DNA from 4 places in the Paenibacillus mesotrionivorans genome. Region 2 is predicted to be linked to each of the others. Evidence: riboswitches for the same ligand, from Rfam matches in the RefSeq annotation. Region 2 holds a riboswitch; each other region holds the start of a gene.

Evidence for each region. Region 2 has a riboswitch for cyclic di-AMP ahead of ACI1P1_RS06110 (APC family permease). Riboswitches for the same ligand answer to the same signal wherever they lie in the genome.
Region 1: linked by a shared signal. The riboswitch ahead of ACI1P1_RS25720 (C40 family peptidase) and the one ahead of ACI1P1_RS06110 (APC family permease) in region 2 are both predicted to bind cyclic di-AMP.
Region 3: linked by a shared signal. The riboswitch ahead of ACI1P1_RS04580 (stalk domain-containing protein) and the one ahead of ACI1P1_RS06110 (APC family permease) in region 2 are both predicted to bind cyclic di-AMP.
Region 4: linked by a shared signal. The riboswitch ahead of ACI1P1_RS27830 (ubiquitin-like domain-containing protein) and the one ahead of ACI1P1_RS06110 (APC family permease) in region 2 are both predicted to bind cyclic di-AMP.

Annotation. Positions count from the first base shown of each region.
Region 1 covers NZ_JBJURJ010000021.1:66,811-72,187, forward strand. Annotated here, with positions in the region: gene ACI1P1_RS25715 (hybrid sensor histidine kinase/response regulator) at 1-1,697, opposite strand, end outside; cyclic di-AMP (ydaO/yuaA leader) riboswitch at 2,054-2,189, shown strand; gene ACI1P1_RS25720 (C40 family peptidase) at 2,194-2,679, shown strand; gene fabV (enoyl-ACP reductase FabV) at 2,869-4,047, shown strand; gene ACI1P1_RS25730 (carboxypeptidase regulatory-like domain-containing protein) at 4,213-5,377, shown strand, end outside.
Region 2 covers NZ_JBJURJ010000003.1:357,021-362,397, forward strand. Annotated here, with positions in the region: gene ACI1P1_RS06110 (APC family permease) at 329-2,146, opposite strand; cyclic di-AMP (ydaO/yuaA leader) riboswitch at 2,351-2,535, opposite strand; gene ACI1P1_RS06115 (STAS domain-containing protein) at 2,714-2,998, opposite strand; gene ACI1P1_RS06120 (methyl-accepting chemotaxis protein) at 3,000-5,009, opposite strand; gene ACI1P1_RS06125 (ATP-binding protein) at 5,049-5,377, opposite strand, start outside.
Region 3 covers NZ_JBJURJ010000003.1:19,310-24,686, reverse strand. Annotated here, with positions in the region: gene aroF (3-deoxy-7-phosphoheptulonate synthase) at 37-1,095, shown strand; gene glnA (type I glutamate--ammonia ligase) at 1,356-2,780, shown strand; cyclic di-AMP (ydaO/yuaA leader) riboswitch at 2,915-3,064, shown strand; gene ACI1P1_RS04580 (stalk domain-containing protein) at 3,107-3,943, shown strand; gene serC (3-phosphoserine/phosphohydroxythreonine transaminase) at 4,219-5,301, shown strand.
Region 4 covers NZ_JBJURJ010000026.1:14,521-19,897, reverse strand. Annotated here, with positions in the region: gene yabG (sporulation peptidase YabG) at 1-12, opposite strand, end outside; gene rsmA (16S rRNA (adenine(1518)-N(6)/adenine(1519)-N(6))-dimethyltransferase RsmA) at 131-1,027, opposite strand; gene rnmV (ribonuclease M5) at 1,024-1,572, opposite strand; gene ACI1P1_RS27830 (ubiquitin-like domain-containing protein) at 1,690-2,832, opposite strand; cyclic di-AMP (ydaO/yuaA leader) riboswitch at 3,097-3,295, opposite strand; gene ACI1P1_RS27825 (ABC transporter ATP-binding protein) at 3,754-4,497, shown strand; gene ACI1P1_RS27820 (ABC transporter permease) at 4,494-5,377, shown strand, end outside.

The DNA of each region.
Region 1 (5,377 bases), on a different contig from region 2:
TTGATGGCATTATGCACCAGATTGTACAGCACCTGACGAAGGCGGTTCTCATCTGCCTGCACCCAAAGCGCAGCGGAGATTTCATTTTGCAGCACGACTTTTTTGCCGGCCAGCTCAAACTGCAGAATGTCCAGCACCATCTTCGCCACCGACCGGACGTTAACGGAGGTAATCTGCATCTTCATCTCCCCGTGACGCAGCCGTGTAACGTCGATTAAGTCCTGCATCAGCATCGACAGCTTGACGGAGATATCCTTTACCAGCCACAGGTCCTGCTGCTGCTTGGGGGAGAGTGCCTTCTCCCCCTCGTCCAGAAGGTGGGAGGTAATATTCATAATGGCGTTGAGCGGCGTGCGGATTTCATGGGAGGTCATAATCAGGAACTCATCCTTGGCCTGATTGGATGCTTCCAGCTGGCCAGTCAGCTTCTTGGTTTCCTCCATGGTACGGGCAAAACGGAACGCCAGCAGAATGTTCATCAGAATCGTGAAGATGAGCGCTCCCAGCTTGCCGATAAAATCCGAGGACATCATGCTTTCCTTCGCCAGCGAGTCCGCCACCAGATAAATCAAGAGACACGCCACAGCCGCAATAAACAGCAGCAGCTCCTTGCTTTCATAGCTTCCCTTCTGCCGCTGGGCATACAGCCTGGCCATTCCCAGCACCATATAAAACTCCACAAATGCCAGATAAAACATCACATAAAGCTTGATATCATTAAAAGCATGGTAAGGAATAACCGGTATGGTGGCAACGCATATCACCAGTGGCAAGATCAGAAGGGTTTGTGTCCGTTTGGACATCATCTTGCTGTTCAGAGAGCTGAAGAGCAGCACCGCTACCAGAGCAGAAAGGATAATCGTGATGTCCAGAAGCTTATAGATGAAGTCAAAGGGAATCTCAGGCAGCAGCCGCTGGGCAATTTTCTCGTCCTGCATAGTCTGCCCAATGGCGATCAGCACCAAGAACAGCCCGCAATACAGGTAGCTCCGGTCCTCCCGCCGGGGCAGATACTGCAGAAGCTGGTGGATGCCCACCAACGTGAAAATCATCACGCAGGCCAGATCCCCGCCCAGACTCAGCGCCGTCTGAATGATCACATCCTTTTGGGCCCCGAACAAGATCGGTCTGGCAACTCCCCCATTAAAGAACACATGGTTAGAAACCTGAATCACAATCTCAATTTCGCCTTGATCCGATGAAAAAAACACCGTATAAGGCGTATTTCCCGGACGGTGCTCCTCCCGCGTATAAGCAGGGGTTCCGCTTTCGCCCTCCAGCTTTCCGTTAATATAGAGCTTATGGGCCATACGGATGTTGGTAATTTTAATGCCGTAGATGGTCTCCTCATTAGGCACCAGCACCTTAAGCCGGTAGGTGCCCGAACCCTTAGCATGGACACCGCCGTTCTCATGTTTACCCCGCCAGGTCCAGGGGGTCTCCAGATAGATGGTTTCCCCCGGCTGGCCCAGCATAGGGTCTCCCGGCTCCAGCAGCTTGTCCGGAACAAACTCCCATTCCCCGCTCAGCTGAGCCATCCCGCGCTCCGGAAGGCCAATTCCCCGCAGGTCAAGAACACCCTGCTGCGCCGGAGGTGCACCATTGTTCTCCACTAACCCTGTATATAACAACGTAACCAGCAGCATAAACGCCACCGTAACTGAGGTGATTCCAATCCATTTGCCCGCCGATTTCATGATGACGCCCCTCTATAAATAAAAAAATCCGTCCGATTATATCATACGATAACAAGCTCACAAGAAACTCACAAGGGCAATATCTAACAATTTTCGACTTTCACAAAATAGATAGTAGTACACGGGACATATCCATAAAGCACAAGTACAGGACTATAATCAGGTGAACCGGAAGTTTGGCGTATTGTAGGAAGAGGTAAACGGAGGTTTTCCGGCAGGTTCGACAAGAACTGGTTGGAAATACCTGGTTCTTTTGTCCATTCAATGAACTTTCCGGAACATCTGAAGAAATTCTTATCTTTTTTTAAAGAGAAGGGGAGGAATTTGACTCTGCGGGGAGAATACTTAGACTTGGAAAAAATAACATGCCGAATTCCCGTTTACGGGAAACGGGGGAACCACTCTGGGTGAATTGGTCTCGATGTACAGGGACCATAGGGAACCTTCAACCGAACCCTCCAGCTAACCTCGCAGGCACCAGGAAGGGGTTTACCTGTTGTTTTCATTCTTTAAAAAGTCTGTTGTCGCACTCGTCGCTGCCGTCATGCTGCTCAGTTTCTCGGCAGGCACCGCCTCGGCTGCCACCCCGTTGAACGAGCAGATCGACGCCCTTATTGGAACCCCTTACAAATCCGGGGGAACTTCCACGAAGGGTTTCGATTGTTCGGGCTTCACCCAGTACCTGTTCGCCCAATTCAATTTTGAATTGTCCCGCAGCTCCGTTTCCCAGAATGAAGAAGGCTACTGGATCCCTAAATCCGACCTTCGTCCCGGGGATTTGGTGTTCTTCAACACCAGCGGTAAAGGCATTTCGCATGTGGGTGTCTACATCGGCGACGGAATGTTTGCCCATTCCGCCAGTGATGAGGGCGTAACCAAGAGCAGCCTGGATGAATCCTACTACAAGAAACGCTATGTTTCGGCCCGTCGCGTGCTGTGGGAAGAGCTCTATACCCAGATGACCTCTGAACCCGCAGCGTAACGTTGATTACCTCACACCTTCTAGCAAACCCTGCCGTGATTCATCTCCGGCGGGGTTTGTTTTCTTTTTACCCCCAAAGCCAGAAGATGAAACACCTCGTTTTAGTACCTGGTCTTGAAAAACCTCCGGTTAACATATATGATGAAGAACAAGGAATACCACATGATTTCAGGGAGGAACTCCTGCCATATGATCATTAAACCGAAAATACGCGGCTTTATCTGCACCACCGCCCATCCGGAAGGCTGCGCCGAAAGTGTGCGGCGCCAAATCGCTGCCGTACAGGCCAGAAAGCCTGTGACAGGAGCCAAAAAAGTGCTGGTCATCGGAGCATCCACCGGCTATGGCCTGGCGTCACGAATCGCCGCCGCCTTCGGTATGGGCGCCGATACCATCGGGCTTTTCTTCGAACGCCCGGCAACGGACGACCGCACAGCCACCGCAGGCTGGTACAACACGGCTGCCTTCGAGAAGGCTGCCCGTGAAGCGGGCCTGGTAGCGGAGAGCCTGAACGGCGATGCCTTCTCCCAGGCCATTAAGGAAGAGGCTGTCCGTCTAATCCGGGAGAAGCTGGGCAAGGTGGATATGGTGGTCTACAGCGTTGCCGCCCCCCGCAGAACCGATCCTGTCACCGGAGAGGTGTACGGCTCTGTGCTGAAGCCCATCGGGCAATCGTTCTCCAACAAATCAGTGAATGTGCAGAACGGCGTGGTCAATGAAGTTACGATGGAGCCTGCCAGCGACGAGGAAATCCGGCAAACCATCAAGGTGATGGGCGGAGAGGACTGGATCCTGTGGATGCAGCTGCTGGCCCAAGAAGGCCTGGTGGCCGACAATGTGATTACACTCGCCTATTCCTATATCGGACCGGAGGTCACCCACGCCATTTATAAGGAAGGAACCATCGGACGGGCCAAGGAGGATCTGGAGGTGGCGGCGCGCCAAATCACAGCGGAGCTTGCTCCTTATGGCGGGCGTGCTTATGTTTCCGTAAATAAGGCGCTGGTTACCCAAGCCAGCTCGGCTATACCCGTGGTTCCCCTGTACATCTCCCTTCTGTACAAACAAATGAAGGCCCAGGGAACCCATGAGGGCTGCATCGAACAGATGGCCCGGATGATGGAGCGGATCTACGGAGCCGGGGGAGAGGTTGTCACCGACGCCGAAGGCCGCATCCGTATGGATGACTGGGAGATGGACGAGGGCATCCAAGCCGAGGTAAACAAGGCATGGTCGGCCATCACTACCGAAACCTTGCCCGAGCTGGGAGATCTGGAAGGATACCGTCAGGACTTCCTGCAGCTCTTCGGCTTCGGCTTCGACAACGTGGATTATGAGGCGGATGTCAATCCGAATGTGCAGCTTTAAAGCCAATTAACCGCATAGCTATATGGGCGCAAACGCCCCCGCTTGTCCTCGAGGCAGGTGCGGGGCGTTTTTTGGCATCTCAAAAAATCCGTTGGCCGAATTCTTTTCCCATGTGCCGGCTCATAAGTATGTGGGGAGTTTGCATATGACGAAAAGGGTGAGAACATGCCGTTCCCGAGCAATGTCCAATTTACCCCCATTACTGTAGGCGGGAAGCCGCCCACAGCCAATGTGGACCCCGCTTTTCCCGCCAGTCTGGATATCGTGGGCAACAGCCAATTTCCTCCGGCCTATTTCGCCTATGACGGAAGGAACGTGTATTTCCGCTTCCGTTTACGAGGCGATCCCCGATCCCGTACCGGGTTTTTGAACCAAACCTGGGGGGTTCTGCTGGATTTGAACAACAACCCGTCCAGCTACGAATGGATGTTCACGCTGAACGGAGGCACCAGCCAGATTAATCTGATCCAGAATACGTCGGTGGGCAGCAATCCGCTGACGGATCCCGCAGAGCGGAACAACTTCTCCCGGCCGGTGAACAATTTCGACCTGGCCCGGGCTACCCTCACCCAGGACGGCTCCAATTTTGGCGGTCAGGAAAATTACTTCCTGGATTACTTCGTGGATCAGGGCACCTTCTTCAGCCAGCTTGTCATTAACGCCAATACCGTGCTGCGATTTCTCTTTTTCACCTCAACGCTGGCTAATCAGGTAAACCGGGACTATCTGCCGTTTTCCGATCCCGTCACCTTGAATCAAGCCAACGTGCGGGCTCAGCTGTCTGTCTCCCAGTCCCTTGTGAACCCTCCGTCCGCTATTCCTTCCGGCAGCATCGCCAGCTTAAACGGAAGATTTACCGTCTCGAATACGGGCTCCAGCGCCGCTTCCTCGGTATTCGCCACCATTCCTTTCCTGCCGGACAGAGTGGATTCCTTCCGGATTACATCCGTCAACATCGGCAACGCCAACTTCAATGCGCTGACCTCCACCTTAAGCTGGAATATCGGGACGTTGGCCAGCGGCGCCACAGTGGAGCTGACCTATAATCTGGGAGCGGTGTTCAACCAGGCGGGGACCCGGCCGTTCAATTCCTTTACCGTAACCGGCATCGACCAATTCACGGGCAATATGCTGCCGAACATTACCGGCTCACTGGAGGTGGCCGTCCAAGCAGGAGGCAGCCTCTCGGGTCTCGTCCAGAACACCAACGGTTTGCCCCAGCCGGATGTAACTGTGACACTGACCGCCCAAGGCGGTACAGTCCCCGTATCATCCACGGTCACCAATAGTGACGGCGTATACAGCCTCACCAATGTGCCGCCGGGCAATT
Region 2 (5,377 bases):
TGGCCTGCCAACAGCCGTGATAGCGGACCACAAATGTCTGCTAATCGGAGATTTTTCATATTTTGGCTTCAATAGCAGATATAAAATGTCTGCTATTTTTGTTTTCAGATCCCTTTTTGAACAACATCAGGCCATTAGCAGACATTTGATGTCGCTATTTCCAAAAAAATAACCACCTCAGCGTAATAGCAGACATTTTCTGCCGCTTACATGTCCCCTCTCTCCGCCGGGCAGCTGGGTTTACTGCTCATCGCACCAACACAAAAAGACCATTCCATAAGTTGCCCCGAGGCAGCTCACAAAATGGTCTCCCTTGCCATTAGATTCTTTACTTGTTCAAGTGGTACGGCACGGTGGAGATGGTGACATCCTTATATTTGAACAGGTAATAACGAATCAGCAGGCTGGTTTGATTATGCAGGATATTCTGCCACCAGTGTTTAGGAATAAACTGCGGGATCAAGATGGTGATGTGCCCCGTCTCCGAGTTTTTCCATTCCACCGTTTCGATGAATTTCACCAGGGGTTTTATGATGCTTCTATAGCGGGAACGCAGCACGATAAGACGCACGCCGCAATCCCATTCCTCCCACTTCTTTTCCATCTTCTCGATATCCTCATCGTCAAAGCCAATGTATACCGCTATCACATTGTCAGTCATGGACTTGGCATAGCTGATGGTATTCATGACCACCCGTGTAATGCCCGCCACCGGAATGACAATTGTGTTGCCCTTGGCTTCCGGCTTGTCGGTAGCCAGATCAATCCGCAGCTCATCCGCAACTGCCATGTAGTGGCGGTGAATCTGCTGGAACATAACGTACACCACCGGCAGGAAGATAAACACCATCCACACCTGGCTGAACTTGGTGAACAAGAAAATCAGTGTTATCGACAGTGTGGTCACCATGCCGACTCCGTTAACCAAGAACCGGATTAGCCAGCCCTGAGGCTTTAACCGGTACCATCTGCGCATCATTCCCAGCTGCGAAAGCGTAAAGGGAATGAACACCCCGATAGCGTAGAGGGGGATCAGGTTCTCCGTGTACCCGTTGGAAACAATGGCAAGAACCCCTGCCAGGAGGCCCAGCACGATAATGCCGTTGGAGAAACCCAGCCGGTCGCCGCGGATCATAAAAGCGTGAGGCATGAACTTATCCTTGGCCAGCATAAAAGCCAGCAGCGGAAACGCAGCATAAGCGGTATTGGCTGCCAGGAACAGGATCAGGGCAGTGGTGCCCTGAATGAAGAAGTAGATCGGTCCCCGTCCGAATGCCGCTTCGGCAATCTGTGAAACCACCGTGACATCCTTCATGGGAGAGATGCCGTAGAAATAAGCCAGCAAGCTGATCCCCAGGAACATGGAGCCGAGGATAATCCCCATCAGCGCCAGTGTGGACGCCGCATTCTTCTCGGAAGGAGCCTTGAAGCTGGGGATGGCATTGGATACTGCCTCTACCCCGGTAAGGGCCGAGCAGCCGGAGCTGAAGGCCTTCAGCAGCAGGAACAGGGAGATGCCGGAAACATCCAGACCAAACTCCGCAGGAGTGGCCTGCACATCCCCTGTAGCCACCCGGAAGAGGCCTACAATAATCATCAGGAAAATACCCGCAACAAACAGGTACACGGGGTAGGCTAACACCTGGGCGGACTCCGTAATGCCGCGCAGGTTCATAATCGTAAGGAATAATATCATCACCAACGCAATTTCAATCCGGTACGGATGCAGATTCGGGAACGCCGAGGTCACCGCATCGGTAGCCGCAGAGGTGCTTACCGCCACCGTCAGGATATAGTCCACCAGAAGCGATCCGCCTGCTACCAGGCCGGTCCGGACGCCCAGGTTATCCTTGGCCACAATATAAGCGCCGCCGCCGGTGGGATAAGAGAATATGGTCTGCCGGTAGGACAGCACCAGTATCGTAAGCAGAGCCAGTACCGCAATGGATATCGGGATGGAATACCATAAGGCCGCAAAGCCCAGCGTAATCAGCACGATCAGTATTTGCTCCGTACCGTACGCTACCGAAGATAAGGCATCCGAGGACAGGATAGCCAGTGCCTTCAGCTTGCTGAGCTTTTCGTCTCCCAGCTCATGGGATTTCATAGGTCTGCCGATCAAAAACCGTTTTAAGCGCAATAACATCGTTTTTCCCCGCCTGTGCTGTTTAATAGGTATCAATAAGCTGTTTGTAAACGGGAAATCAGGAAGTGAACCATTCATCTTGGTTAGAATTTGTTCTACCGCCGCATCATATCCTCTTCCGCTGTCCAAAGTTCCTTCCATTTTCAGACAGCAAAAAAACACCACGAAGAGCCGTTCTCCGTAGTGCCGACGCACCAAGAGCCCCCTTCCCCTTATCAACGCTTGCGAGGTTAGCTGCCGGATTCGGACGGCAAGAGTCGCCCTACCCGTACGTCTGGACAAGCCCGCACAGGATTCACCCCGTTGTTCCCGTCAGGCCGTTAAGCCCTCATAAGAACAGTTGGTTCCCCCGTATCCCGCCAGCCGCGGGACTTCAGCGATACACCAGGAACATCCATTTGTGATTCCTCAGTTACAGAACGTATGTTACTCGTTTCGGCCTTCCTTGTAAAGGTTCGGATTCAAAGGGAAAGGGGCCAGATTTCGCTTACCGGTGTGGTTGGAAGCGATTTCTGTCCCCTAATTCAGCCATTCTCTTCATTGTTCTGGCTGTATCTCCGTTTATCGTTAAGGAAGAATTTCGAATACGTTGTTCAGACGGGTCAGTTGAAACACCTTCAGCACATTCGGCGCCAAAGCCTGCAGTCTGATCTTGCCGCCGGCCTCTACGCACTTCTTGTAGGCACTGACAATTACCCCTAACCCCGTACTGTCAATAAACCGGCAATCGCTGAAATCCAGAAGAAAATGTGTTGTCCCGTTGCTCACATATTCCCGCATACTCTCTCTGAACAGGGACGCTTCCTCAATGGAGAAGGTGGGAGGAATACGTATGACCTTTTCCTGCTGCATGTTAGTCACCTCTTAATTTGATATTCTCAACCATACCCTCCAGCTCATTGGCCATCGCACTGATCTCTTGCGCGGACGAAGCAAGGTTGCTGACCGTGGAGGACTGCTCTTCGATGGCGCTGGACACACTTTCGCTATTGGACGCGGTTTGCTCGGATATGCTTCCCATGGAATCAATAAGGCCGATAATCTGGTCGGAGGTGGCCACCTCGTCCCGGGTAATCTCTTCAATTTCCTTCACATTATGGGTGATCACCTGAACAGTGTCAATAATATGCATGAAGGCCCGGTCCGTTTCCTGGACAATGTCCACGCCTTGGGTAACCGCGGAGGAGGCTCCCTTCATAGCACCCACGGCTTTGCCGATCTGATCCACCATCCGTTCCACCAGCTCCGATATTTCATTGGCCCGTTTGTTGGATTCCTCGGACAGCTTGCGGACCTCTCCGGCCACCACTGCAAAGCCTCTGCCGTTTTCCCCGGCACGGGCGGCTTCGATCGCGGCATTAAGCGCAAGCAGATTGGTCTGCTGGGCGATGGCGTTAATTACAGCCACAATTTCCGTCACGGTGGCGGATTGGGTATTCAGGGAGGCCAGAATGGCTTCGGTTTCGCCGGTGCTAATGCTGATGGTCTCCATGGCTTTCACCGTTTCCTGGACGCGTACGCGGCCGTCCTGGGCGGCTTTGTCGGAGATGTCCGCATTTTCGCTGGCAGTAGAGGCTTTGTTCAGGGCCAGCTGCACCAGACTGGACAGCTGCACCAGCACCTGCGACGCATTAACAACAGAATCGTTATTGTTCTCCGCCCCTGCTGCAATCTCCTGCATGTTGGCGCTGATCTCCTCGATGGAGGCGTTGATTTCCTCCGAGGAGGCGGCCATTTCCTGGGACATATTCATCAGCAATTCGGAGCCATCGCGGATTTTGCGGATCATCAGATCCTGCTTGTGGATCATCAGGTTGAAGGATTCGCTCAGCTCCTGGAACTCATCCTTGGAGCGGATGGACGTATGGGCCGTCAGATCCCCGTCCCCTGCCTGCGCCATAGCCTTCTGGAGCTTCCGGATTGGCCGGATGACACCCATTTCGCTCATGAGATACCCGAGAAGCAGAGCGGCCAGGATACACACCAGGGTAATGACGATGGTATCGTTGCGGATGCTGAAGGCAGGCGCCATGTAGTCGTCGTAATTGGCCGTAGTGGCGACAATCCAATTGCCGGCTGGCTGGAATACAACATATTTATAAATGCCTTCAAAGGTGTAAAATCCGGCTTTTTTCTTGCCGGCCAGGACATCCTTCACCAGATTATTCAGCTCGGGAAAACCATTGTCAGCAGCATTCTCCTTCAGCACCTTGTCTTTGATGGGATGGGACACCAAAAGACCGGTTTTATCCACCATGTAGGCGTACCCGCTTTCACCGATTTTGACGTCGGCTACGGCTCCCGTAAGGGCCGGGAAGGAAACGGTGGCCAGAAGCACACCAGAGGTTTTCCCTCCGCTGGACAACGGCAGGGCGATGACAACGACAGGCTGGTTGCTGTCCTTGGAAATCAGCACCTCGCTGGTGACTGCAGTGCCGCCCAGAGCCTGCTTGAAATAATCACGGTCAGACACATTCAAATCCGGCGCTGCCGAGGAACTGGTTACAATGGCCTTGCCTTGTGCATCCGCAACAGCCAGCAGCTCGGTGAGTCCGCCGTTGTCCTTGTGCACGTTGACCAGATATTGATACGCCTCTGTCTTCAGCGGGGCATCCGCGGGCTTCAGAGGCAATTGGGACAGCGCCGTATTGCGCGCGGCAATCTGGAGGCTTTGGTGGACCTGCGTCAGCCTGCCCTCCACCTCCTTGGAGGTGGAAGCGGTAGTGGCCGCCAGCTGCTCCTCTATCGTGGACTGGAGGGCATCAGACGACAGGTTATAGGACAGGGTACCGGACAAGACCAGCGGGATACAGATCAGCAGGAACAAGAGCGTACTTATTTTGACACGTAAACTCAACTTCATTTCGTTCTCCTCCATCTCCACGGGACATTCAAATTGGGTCTATTGGCATTCCAGGATTTTCACAATGTTAATCGTATTGTCCACCATCTCCACATGATCGGAGAAACTGCGGATCAGATACAAACCTCTGCCTCCTTCATCCAATAGCCGGCTTTCGTCAATATCCAGCGGAATGTCCCGGTAACCCGACTTTCCCCCCGTGTCCTCCACCTGCAGATTCAGATGGGAGCCGTCCAAGGAATAGCGGATATAGATGGGTTTGGTGCAATCCTCGCTGTTTCCGTGAAAATAAGCGTTGGTCACGGCTTCGGCCAGAATCAGCTTCACATCAAAGGCCACCTGCTCCACTTCGGGACCCAGGTCACGGA
Region 3 (5,377 bases), 340 kb from region 2:
TTGAAGCGAAACAATAGCTAAGGGAGAGTGCCAGGGATGATCGTAGTCACTTCGAATAAAACCAGCCAAGAACGGATTAATGAAATCGTCCGTTATATAGAGAAGCACGGATTAAGCGCTCATGTTTCCATGGGAGAGGATCGCACCGTTATCGGTATTGTCGGGAAATTCGATTCGCAGCTGGCTGAGCATCTCCGTCAGATGTCAGGTGTGGAACAGGTTGTCCGCATCTCCAAGTCCTACAAGATGGCCAGCCGGGAATTCCATCCTGCCGATACTGTCATTAAGATTAAGGGAGTGGAAATCGGCGGCAGCGAGCTGGTGATTATGGGCGGCCCCTGCGCGGTGGAAACTCCTGAGCAGATCGACGAAATCGCCCGTCTGGTGAAGCTGGCGGGCGGCCAGGTTCTCCGCGGCGGCGCCTTCAAGCCCCGCACAGGCCCTTACAGCTTCCAAGGGATTGGTACAGAGGGACTCAAATGGATGAAGGATGCCGGCGAGAAGCATGGCCTCTTGACTATCACTGAGGTTATGACTCCGGAATACGTGGATATTTGCGCCGAATACGCGGATATTCTCCAAGTGGGCACCCGGAACATGCAGAATTTTGACCTTCTGCGCAAGCTGGGTACCATCCAGACTCCTGTTCTGTTGAAGCGTGGCTTCAGCTCTACCTATGACGAATTCCTGAATGCGGCGGAATACATCCTGGCCGGCGGCAACCCCAATGTTATGCTGTGCGAACGCGGCATCCGCACCTTCGAATCGTACACCCGGAACACACTTGACTTGGCAGCCATCCCCGTGCTGAAGTCCTTGTCCCACCTTCCGGTGATTTCCGACCCCAGCCACGGCACAGGCCGCAGAGAGCTGGTGGTCCCGATGACCAAGGCATCCGTAGCCGCAGGCTGCGACGGATTGATTATCGAGATGCATACGGACCCGGACAACTCGATGACCGGCGATGGCGTGCAATCCCTGTTCCCGGATCAATTCTCCGATCTGCTGGCTGATCTGGAGAAGCTGGCGCCCCTCTGCGGGAAAACCCTGAATACCCGCAAGGAACCGATTCTCGCAGGCTCTTGGAAGAAGTAATATTCGGATTTTGAAATTCCTTATTAATGAAGGAAAAGGCTTATTTCCCTGGATCTCCAGTGGGATAGGCCTTTTCATGGTGAATTTGTGAACATTTATTCAGAGGGTGTAAACAATCCTAACACGACCCAAAAAAATACCTTACATAAGTATTGACGACCAAAAATGAAGGCTTTATAATAATGGCAAGTTGAGTAAAAAATTGAACAATGATCGCCATTTTAACGGTGAATGTTCGGAATTAGGGAGGGTAATTATCCATGTCTGTTCAAAAAGTGCTGGATACCATTAAGGAAAAGGGTATTGAATGGGTTGATTTTCGGTTTACTGACATTGGCGGCAAATCCCATCACTTGTCTGTTCCCGCTGTAGAAGTAGAGGCTGAAACCTTCGAAACTGGTGTTGCTTTCGACGGTTCCTCCATCACCGGCTTCCGGGGAATCGAAGAATCCGACATGGTAATGATGCCGGACACGGACTCTGCCTTTGTTGATCCGTTCACTGCACATCCTACACTGGTTCTGCTTTGCGACATTTATACTCCTGACGGAGTCCGTTATGACCGCGACCCCCGCAGCATCGCTGTGAAGGCCGAAGAATACCTGAAAACCACCGGACTGGGAACAGACGCTTATTTTGCTCCTGAATCCGAGTTCTTTATCTTTGACGATGTACGCTACGAAAGCGGCATGAACAAGTCCTTCTATGAAGTGGACTCCGAAGAAGCTGCATGGAACACCGGCCGCAAGGAAGAAGGCGGCAACCTGGCCTTCAAAACCGGCGTTAAGGGCGGTTATTTCCCGGTAGCTCCTACTGATACCCAACAGGATATCCGCTCCGAAATGTGCCGTCTTCTGCAAGAAGCTGGCCTGCGCATCGAGCGTCATCACCACGAAGTTGCCACTGCCGGCCAAGGCGAAATCAACTTCCGCTTCAGCACCCTGACCAAAACTGCCGACAACCTGCAAAAGTATAAATATATTGTGCAAAACGTTGCCCGCCAATACGGCAAGGTTGCAACCTTCATGCCGAAGCCGCTTTTCGGCGACAACGGCAGCGGCATGCACGTGCATCAATCCATTTTCAACGACGGCAACCCGCTGTTCTACGAAAAAGGCGCATACGCCAACCTGAGCCAAATGGCGATCTATTACATCGGCGGTATCCTGCACCATGCACCGTCTCTGATCGCATTGACCAACCCGTCCACCAACTCCTTCAAGCGTCTGGTTCCGGGTTATGAAGCACCGGTTAACCTGGTATTCTCCAAGGGTAACCGTTCCGCGGCTGTACGTATCCCGATCGCTGCCGTAACTCCGAAGGGCTGTCGCATCGAGTTCCGTACTCCGGACTCCACTGCAAACCCGTACCTGGCTTTCGCAGCTATGCTGTTGGCCGGTTTGGACGGCATCAAGAACAAGATCGACCCGACTGCTCTGGGTTATGGTCCGCTGGACAAGAACATCTACGAGCTGTCCGACGAAGAGAAGAAGGAAATCCGCAGTGTACCGGGCTCCCTGGAGGAAGCTCTGGACGCTCTGGAAGCCAACCACTCCTTCTTGACCGAGTCCGGCGTCTTCACCGAAGACTTCATCGCCAACTTCATCGAACTGAAGCGTGCTGAAGCCAAGGCTGTCGCCATCCGCGTTCACCCGCACGAATACTCCCTGTACTTCGGAGTGTAATTCCATTACCCTTATTGATCGCAGCCCCCGGTTCTCCGGGGGTTTTTTTGTTGTTGAAGGTGCGGTGGGGGGATTCTGATTTATTATCCAACTGTAATATTTTGAGGGTTGATGCAGCTTTGGCGGGTATGGTAGCCTAAATAGAGCCGAATCCGGTATGGACGCTTCCATATAAACAACCGGTACGGGGGATGATTTACAGGGGTGAATGCGCGCTGCTGTCAGGCGCCTAGGGAGCAACCTTCTTCCCGAACCCGTCAACTAACCTCGGAGGCAGAGAATCATCCGGCATTATGCGGATGAAATACTCAGGAGGTCCATCATCCATGCCAATCTTTAACCAAAAGAAATGGGTTGCAGGCATAAGTGCTGCAGCAATTTCTCTCTGTGCGTTTGCGGCTCCCGCGGCGCATGCTGAGGTCGCTCCTTTGGCGGAAACGCTTTCTGTCAAGGTGCAGGTCAATACGGAGTTGATTCAGTTTCCCGACGCCCAGCCCTTTATTGATGACCAGGGACGTACCCAGGTGCCCGTCCGTTTTGTAAGCGAGGAATTGGGCTATCAGGTGGATTGGTCCCGCCTGTCCGACGGACAAATCAATGTGCAGCTGAAGAATGACGCAGGCAAAACCCTGACTCTGGAAACAGGCAAAACCATGGCCATGGTGGATGGGAAAGCTGAGGCTATGGACACCGCAGCAGTGCTGCGCGACGGCAGGGTTTATGTGCCCTTGCGGTTTATTTCGGAAGCAAAAGGAATTAGGGTGCAGTGGGACTCCAGCAATTTTATCGCCATTCTTAATGAAGACGGCAACTATCACGCGCCGGCCTGGTATGCGCCGCGGATGAAGCTGGTATCCACATTTACGGCCACGGCATACTCAGCCGATCCCAAGGAAAACGGCGGATATGGGGCAGTGGACTATTTCGGCAATCCGTTGAAAGTGGGAACTGTCGCGGTGGATCCATCCGTTATCCCGCTGGGCACCAAGCTGTATGTGGAAGGGTATGACTTTAACGGTCTGCCGGTAGGCGGGATGTTTGCGGAAGCTACGGACACAGGCAATGCCCTTAAAGGGAACCGGATCGATCTTTTTGTGCCGGGAACCCGTGAGGAGCTGAAGAAGTTCGGCTACCAGCAGGTGAAGGTGTATCTGCTTCCCTGAATCGGAAGCACCAGACACAGGCCATTCGGAGCCATTCTCCGGATGGCTTCTTTTTTACTCTGCGGAGCAAGAAAAGAATGGAAGAAAACTTCACATGTCTCGTTGGAATTCTGCTGTTTATTCTTTCGATAAAAAATATTTATCATGTAAAAATATGGTTCATAACCGCTGTAAAGAATAAAAGAAAATTTCTGTGAATGCGCTTAAAGCTACTTGATGAACCTATTGAATCTTGCTATCATAGACACAAACGTGAAGGGTTGGTGTGGAATTTCATGACTAGAGCCTATAATTTTAATGCAGGGCCTGCGGCGCTCCCGCTGGAAGTATTGCAGAAGGCGCAGGAAGAGATTGTTGATTTTAAAGGGATCGGCATGTCCATCATGGAGGTATCCCACCGCAGCAAGGAGTATGAAGCGGTAAACGACGAGACCCAACAGCTGCTTCTTGAGCTACTGGAGCTCCCTGCCGGCTACAAGGTACTGTTCCTGCAAGGCGGTGCCAGCACGCAGTTCGCCATGCTTCCTATGAACCTGCTCACCGCAGGCAAGGTAGGCAGCTATGTTATGACCGGCTCTTGGGCGGAGAAGGCCATCCAGGAAGCCAAACTCATCGGAGAGACCCATATCGCCGCCAGCTCCAAGGAAGGCGTTCTACATATTCCCGCTTTGAGCGAAATCGAAATCCCGGAGAACGCGGCATATCTGCACGTGACCTCCAATGAAACCATTGCAGGCACCCAATACCAGGAGTTCCCGGATACAGGCAGCATTCCGCTGGTATCGGATATGTCCAGCGATATCCTGTCCCGGCGCATCGACGCCTCCAAGTTCTCCCTGATCTACGCCGGTGCTCAGAAGAACCTGGGTCCTTCCGGCGTCACCATCGTTGTTGCTAAGGAAGATTTGTTCAACAACGCACCCAAGACCATTCCCACCATGCTCCGCTACAGCACTTATCTGAAGAACAACTCCCTGTACAACACACCACCGGTATATTCCATTTATATGGTTAACCTGGTGCTGAAGTGGGTCAAGGAGCAAGGCGGCGTAGCAGCTGTCGAGAAGGCGAACCGCGAGAAGACCGACCTGATTTACAATGTGCTGGATAACAGCGGCGGCTTCTATGAAGGTTTGGCCCAGAAGGACAGCCGTTCCATTATGAACGTAACCTTCAAGCTGCAAACCGAAGAGCTGGAGAAGGAATTCCTTGCATTGGCCAAGAAGAACGGTTTCGTAGGCCTGGGCGGCCACCGCAGCGTCGGCCATCTCCGCGCTTCCACTTATAACGCCGTACCTTACGCAAGCTGCAAGGCTTTGGTGGATCTGCTGGACGAATTCAAACGCACCCACGGCTAATTTGTAGAATATATGGCAATTTTTCTAACCCGACAGGACGGTTCCTGTCGGGTTTTTGCATGTTATGATATCTGTC
Region 4 (5,377 bases), on a different contig from region 2:
GCCTTGCTTCATTGCGCCTATCCCCTCCTCACGATGTATCGTATGGCAGGACTGGGCGTTTGGTGCGGTGCAAATCAGGAATTCAAGCAAAAACTCCCCCGCCGGGTGCCGGCAAGGGGAGTAAATGCGCTTAAACGCTGATTCCGGCCTCCTGGAGGGCTTCCGTAAGGCGCGCGAACTCTTCGAGGCTCAACGTCTCACCGCGGCGTATAGGATCGATTCCGGCCTTCTCCAGCGCTTGCTCCAGAAGATGCCGGGTTTCTTTCCCGAAGAACCGGGTTAAAAGATTATTAAAGATGGTTTTCCTCCGTTGGGTAAAGGAGGCCTGCACCACCTGAAAATACAGCTCTTCATCCGATACCTGGACAGGCGGAGCCTTGCGCAGCCGCAGCCGGATCACGGCGGAGTCCACGTTGGGCTGGGGGATGAAGACGGTGCGGGGAACAATGGCCACTACCTGGGGCTCGCAATAATACTGCACAGCGATGCTCAGGCTGCCGTAATCCTTGGTGCCGGGTTTGGCCGCCATCCGGTCCGCCACTTCCTTCTGGATCATCACCACGATGTTCTCCAGGGGGATATGCTCCTCCAAAAGTCGCATGACAATAGGCGTAGTCACATAATAGGGCAGGTTGGCCACCACGCTGACACCCTTCACATCCGCGAAGTAACGCTGGAACAAATCATCCAGATCCACCTTCAGAATATCCCCATGAACCACAGACGCATTGCCGTAGGCCGACAGCGTTTCCTCCAGAACAGGCAGCATCCGCTGGTCCAGCTCCACTGCCACCACACGTCCCGCACGTTTAGCCAATTGCTGGGTCAGAGCCCCCAGTCCGGGGCCGATTTCCAAGGCTCCCTTGGACTCGTCCAATTCAGCCGCATTCACGATATTGCCCAGGATATTGAGATCTACGAGAAAATTTTGGCCAAGGCTTTTCTTGGCAGTAATACCGTATCGGCCAAGGACATCCTTCGTTCTGGCCGGAGATGCCACATCCGCAGGGGAATGGGGTTTTGTCATTGGAAGCCCTCTTCACGAAAAAGCTTCAGCGCTTCTTCGAATTCTTTCCGTGTGATTTGAAACATCTGGCATCTTTTTAAGAATTGCTTACCGTTGGCATAGCCAATCCCGAGCAGGCGCCCCATCGCTTCCCGCCGGGCTGCCGCATCCGGATGAACCAAAAGTCCTGCGTCCATCAGATCATCCTGGGTGATTTCCGATTCGGCCGACTGATAGTCTGTTTTCAGGTTTTCCAGCGCCTTGCGGATCATCTCCGGGGTTGCGTTCTCAATGCCCACATCGCCGTTTTTGGTGGTTTCCTCCTGGCTCAGGAAAGCCTGCTTGCATCCCGGAAAGCGAGCGGTAATCAGCCGCCGCAGCCGTTCTCCTGCATGATCGGGATCGGTGAAGATAATAACACCCCTGCGCTTCAAGGCCAGACGGATCTTTTCGTAGACGGCCTGATTGATAGCGGAGCCGCCGGTTTCAATGGTCTCGGCCTCCACGGCACGCTTTATAGCCGCCGTATCGGATTTACCCTCCACCACAATAATTTCTTTTAGCATAGACGCAACTTTTCCCTTCGCCGCTTCGTCTTAATAAACAGGAAGAGAAGAGGCCGGCAGCCTCTTCTCGAAAGGTATCCACTTGGAACAAGCCCTAGCCGGACAGATCCAAACCCGTTAGTCGGTAACCGGCTTTTTCGGACCAATCACATACACCGTATAACCTCGCTTGGTGCCAAACTTGTTGGCATACGCATTGCTGTCGAAGTATACGTCGATCTTATTGCCCTTAATGGCGCTGCCTGTATCCTCGGCACGGCGGAAGCCGATGCCTTCGATATAGACCCACCAGCCCATGGGAATCACACTTTTGTCCACAGCAATGGTACGGCCCTCGGTTACAGTCGTGCCGCTGGAGGTCACACCGTATTGCGGGTGGTCCTCATCCTTGCCTGTGGAGGCCACGCCGGCAGAATATGCCGTCAAGGTCACATTGTTCAAGATCTTCTTATAGCCAAAGTTTACCCCGTTCTTGGTGACTTCATCCATATTGGGAGAGCTTGCGCTTAACACGGTTACCACCGGAGCCTTGGTGCCCACGGCTACCACCTTGCTGACGCTTTCGGCGGCAATCGTTTCGTCCACCTTGTTCTCCGCTACCAAAACGCCATCCTCGTAAACCTTTTCTGTTTTGATAACCTTGGTTCCTTCTACGCCGTCCTGAACAACCTCTTCCTTGCCCTTCAGCAGGTTGCTGTCATTCTGCTTCACCGTTTCGAAGGCAATCGGCTGCGACTGCTCAGCGATTTCCTTGGTGACGCGGACGATCTTGATTTCTTCCCCGGCGCCTAAGTTTTCCTCCAGTGCAGGAGTAATCTTATCCAGCGGGTCCGTGCCAATATTTAAATCCTCCAAAGCGCCTGCAACCGTCTTTCCGGTTGTATACAACGTTAAGGTCTTTCCATCGGCAGTCAATTGCACCGGCGAGGTGTGATTCAGCACAATGACGTCCCCATTCCGCAGCTTGGTATCCACAGGCAGGGAAATACGGTCATTCTCACCGTACGAAATTGCTTTTTCATCCAGTAGGTGTTTAAGAACATCTTGCCGCGTTACAACCACGGTTTCTTGTCCGTCCACCACTACGGATACGCTCTTGGTAGCCGTACCGTACAACAACATGAAAAACATGAAGGCTAAGGCGATCGAGAAAGCTGCTGCTATAATAATTCTGCGCCCGTTTTCATGCTCCCATCGCAATGCGAAGGCCATGCTGGATGATCGTTTTTCATGGGTTTCCTGAACAGGGATAGCGCCCACTTCAATCGGTCCTCCTTCATAGTCCGCCGTCTGGTATGATACAGGGTTCTTTTGACGTGACTATTGGTTTGATTATAACTTCATGCTTAAAAACCAATTCTCCTCGCATTCAAAGCAGGCTGCAGCCGGAATCTGGCTCCTCGCGCAGCACCTCCTTCGCGAATATGATGAGCGGTTGAATTATGAATATCACGGGGAACAACATAAATAGCCCCGTGAAGAGGTATCTTCTCGTGGCAAACTAAGCATAAAAATGCACGACAAGTATCCTCTCTTCAACGCTTACGAGGTTAGCTGACGGATTCGGACGAAAGAGTCGCCCTACCTCTCCGGGCTGCAAAGCAGCCGTCAAAAGGATTCACCCCAAAACCGTGCCGTCACTTCAAGGCCGTCCACAAAGCCATGAAGCTGTTCACATTCGGTTCCCCCGTTTTCCAAAATGGAAACTCAGCGAATTGGAAATTTGGCAAGCACTATTAAGTTATCATGTGTTGTATATTAATGCCTCAGGCTAAAGTTGTAAATAGCGAAAAGTCCATAAATCGGTTAAAATTAGCCATGTATGCGATTAAAAATGGTTTTTTTATCTCATTATCTCACTCGTTTTATCCATTATCTCTTTATTTCTTAATTTCAATGGCTTATGACGGCTTAATTATGAATTTTTTATTGCTTTCCTGAAAGAATTATCAAAAAATTTTGACATCGAAGGGCTAATTTCCCATCATATTTACAGTTTGTTTACCTCCCCTCATACCCTGTCCCACGCACTTTTTCCAGCACCAAATCCTTCCGTTTTGACCTCCCATTCCCTTCCTTTTCCACTATCTTGTCCCCGGTTTAATTGCATCGCCCGGAGCTTTTTCTATATAATAGCGGAAGAATACATAACGTAAGAAGCGGGTGAACGGTTTGGAACCGATGCTGCAGGTAAAAGGGCTGTACGGGGGATATTTCCCGCGCAAGCCTGTTCTGAAGGATGTGGATTTTGACGTATTTCCCGGTGAGATGGTGGGCATGATCGGACTTAACGGCGCCGGCAAAAGTACCACGATCAAGCATATTCTGGGGCTGCTCCAGCCCCAGAAGGGAGAAATCCGGGTCCGCGGGCGTACCCTGGCCGAGGCACCTTTGGAATATCGCTCGTCCTTTGCCTATGTGCCCGAGTCCCCGGAGTTGTATGAGGAGCTGACCATCAGCGAGCACCTGGAGCTGACGGCAAGAGCTTACGGACTGGAGCGGCCCTTGTATGCGCAGCGGTCCGCCACTTTGCTGGACACCTTCCATATGACGGCCAAAAAGGACAGCTTCTCCGCGCATCTGTCCAAAGGGATGAAGCAGAAGGTGATGATCATGAACGCCTTCCTGACGGAGCCGCCCCTCTATATTATAGATGAGCCGTTTCTGGGCCTGGACCCCCTTGGTATCCGCTCCCTGCTGGAGCTGATGGTGGAGATGCGGCAAAAGGGAGCCAGTTTCCTGATCAGCTCCCACATCTTGTCCACCATTGAGCGCTACTGCGACAAGTTCATTGTTCTCCATCAAGGGTGCATCGCCGCCAAAGGGACCCTTCCCGAGATTTTGAAAGCGGCGGGCCTGCCTGCGGGCAGTAGTCTGGACGATGCCTTCTGTGTGCTGGCCGCGTCGGGAGGCGCCGTCGGATGAGGGAGGATTTCGCGGATCTGTGGCGCAAAAGAGCGGCAGCTTTCTGGAAGGAGAGCTTCATCTATATCAGCTATGCCGCCCGCAGCGGCTTCGCCGGATTTTTATTAATGTTCTTTATAATAGGCGCTTATTATTACGGCAAGTTTCTGCAGAGCCTTCCGGAGGCGTTTCCCTACTGGAGGTTTACCACCCCCCTGCTGGCCCTGCCCCTGGGGATGACCGGAATCCGCACCTTCATGAAGCAGGCGGATATGGTATTTCTGGCCCCGGCCGAAGCGAGGCTGCGCAGCTGGTGGACCAGCTCGATTGTATACAGCTTCGTGTTCCAAGCTGCGGTCACCCTCCTGCTGCTGCTCCTGGTCTGGCCGTTGTATCTGGCTTGTGCGGATGAGGCAGCGCTTCCCTTCGCACATGCCGCCTTGTATCTTGCGGCCGCCAAGCTGCTGGCGGTGTTGGGCCGCTTCCGGGCGGACCGGCTGGTCTACCGGCTGAACCGCAGCGCCGAGACTCTCGTCCGCTGGGTGGCTGCGGTGGTCCTGCCCTTCGCCCTGTTGACGGAAAACCCGGGGAAGGCATGGCTGCTACTCCTTCTGGCGGCGGTAGTGCAAAGCTTGGTGGTGCTGCCGTTCCCCCGGCACAGAGTGGCCTGGGAGCATCTGATCCGCCGGGAGGAAATCAGCCTCAAGCGTCACTACACCTTCTACAGCTGGTTTGCCGATGTGCCGAAGCTAAAAACCAAACCGGCGGCAAGACGTTTTCTCGGGGGGATCACCTCTCGGATTCCCTTCCGGCAGGAGGACACACACCGGTATCTGTATGCCAAGACCTTTATCCGTTCAGAATATTATGCCATATTGGTACGCACCTCCGTGATAGCCAT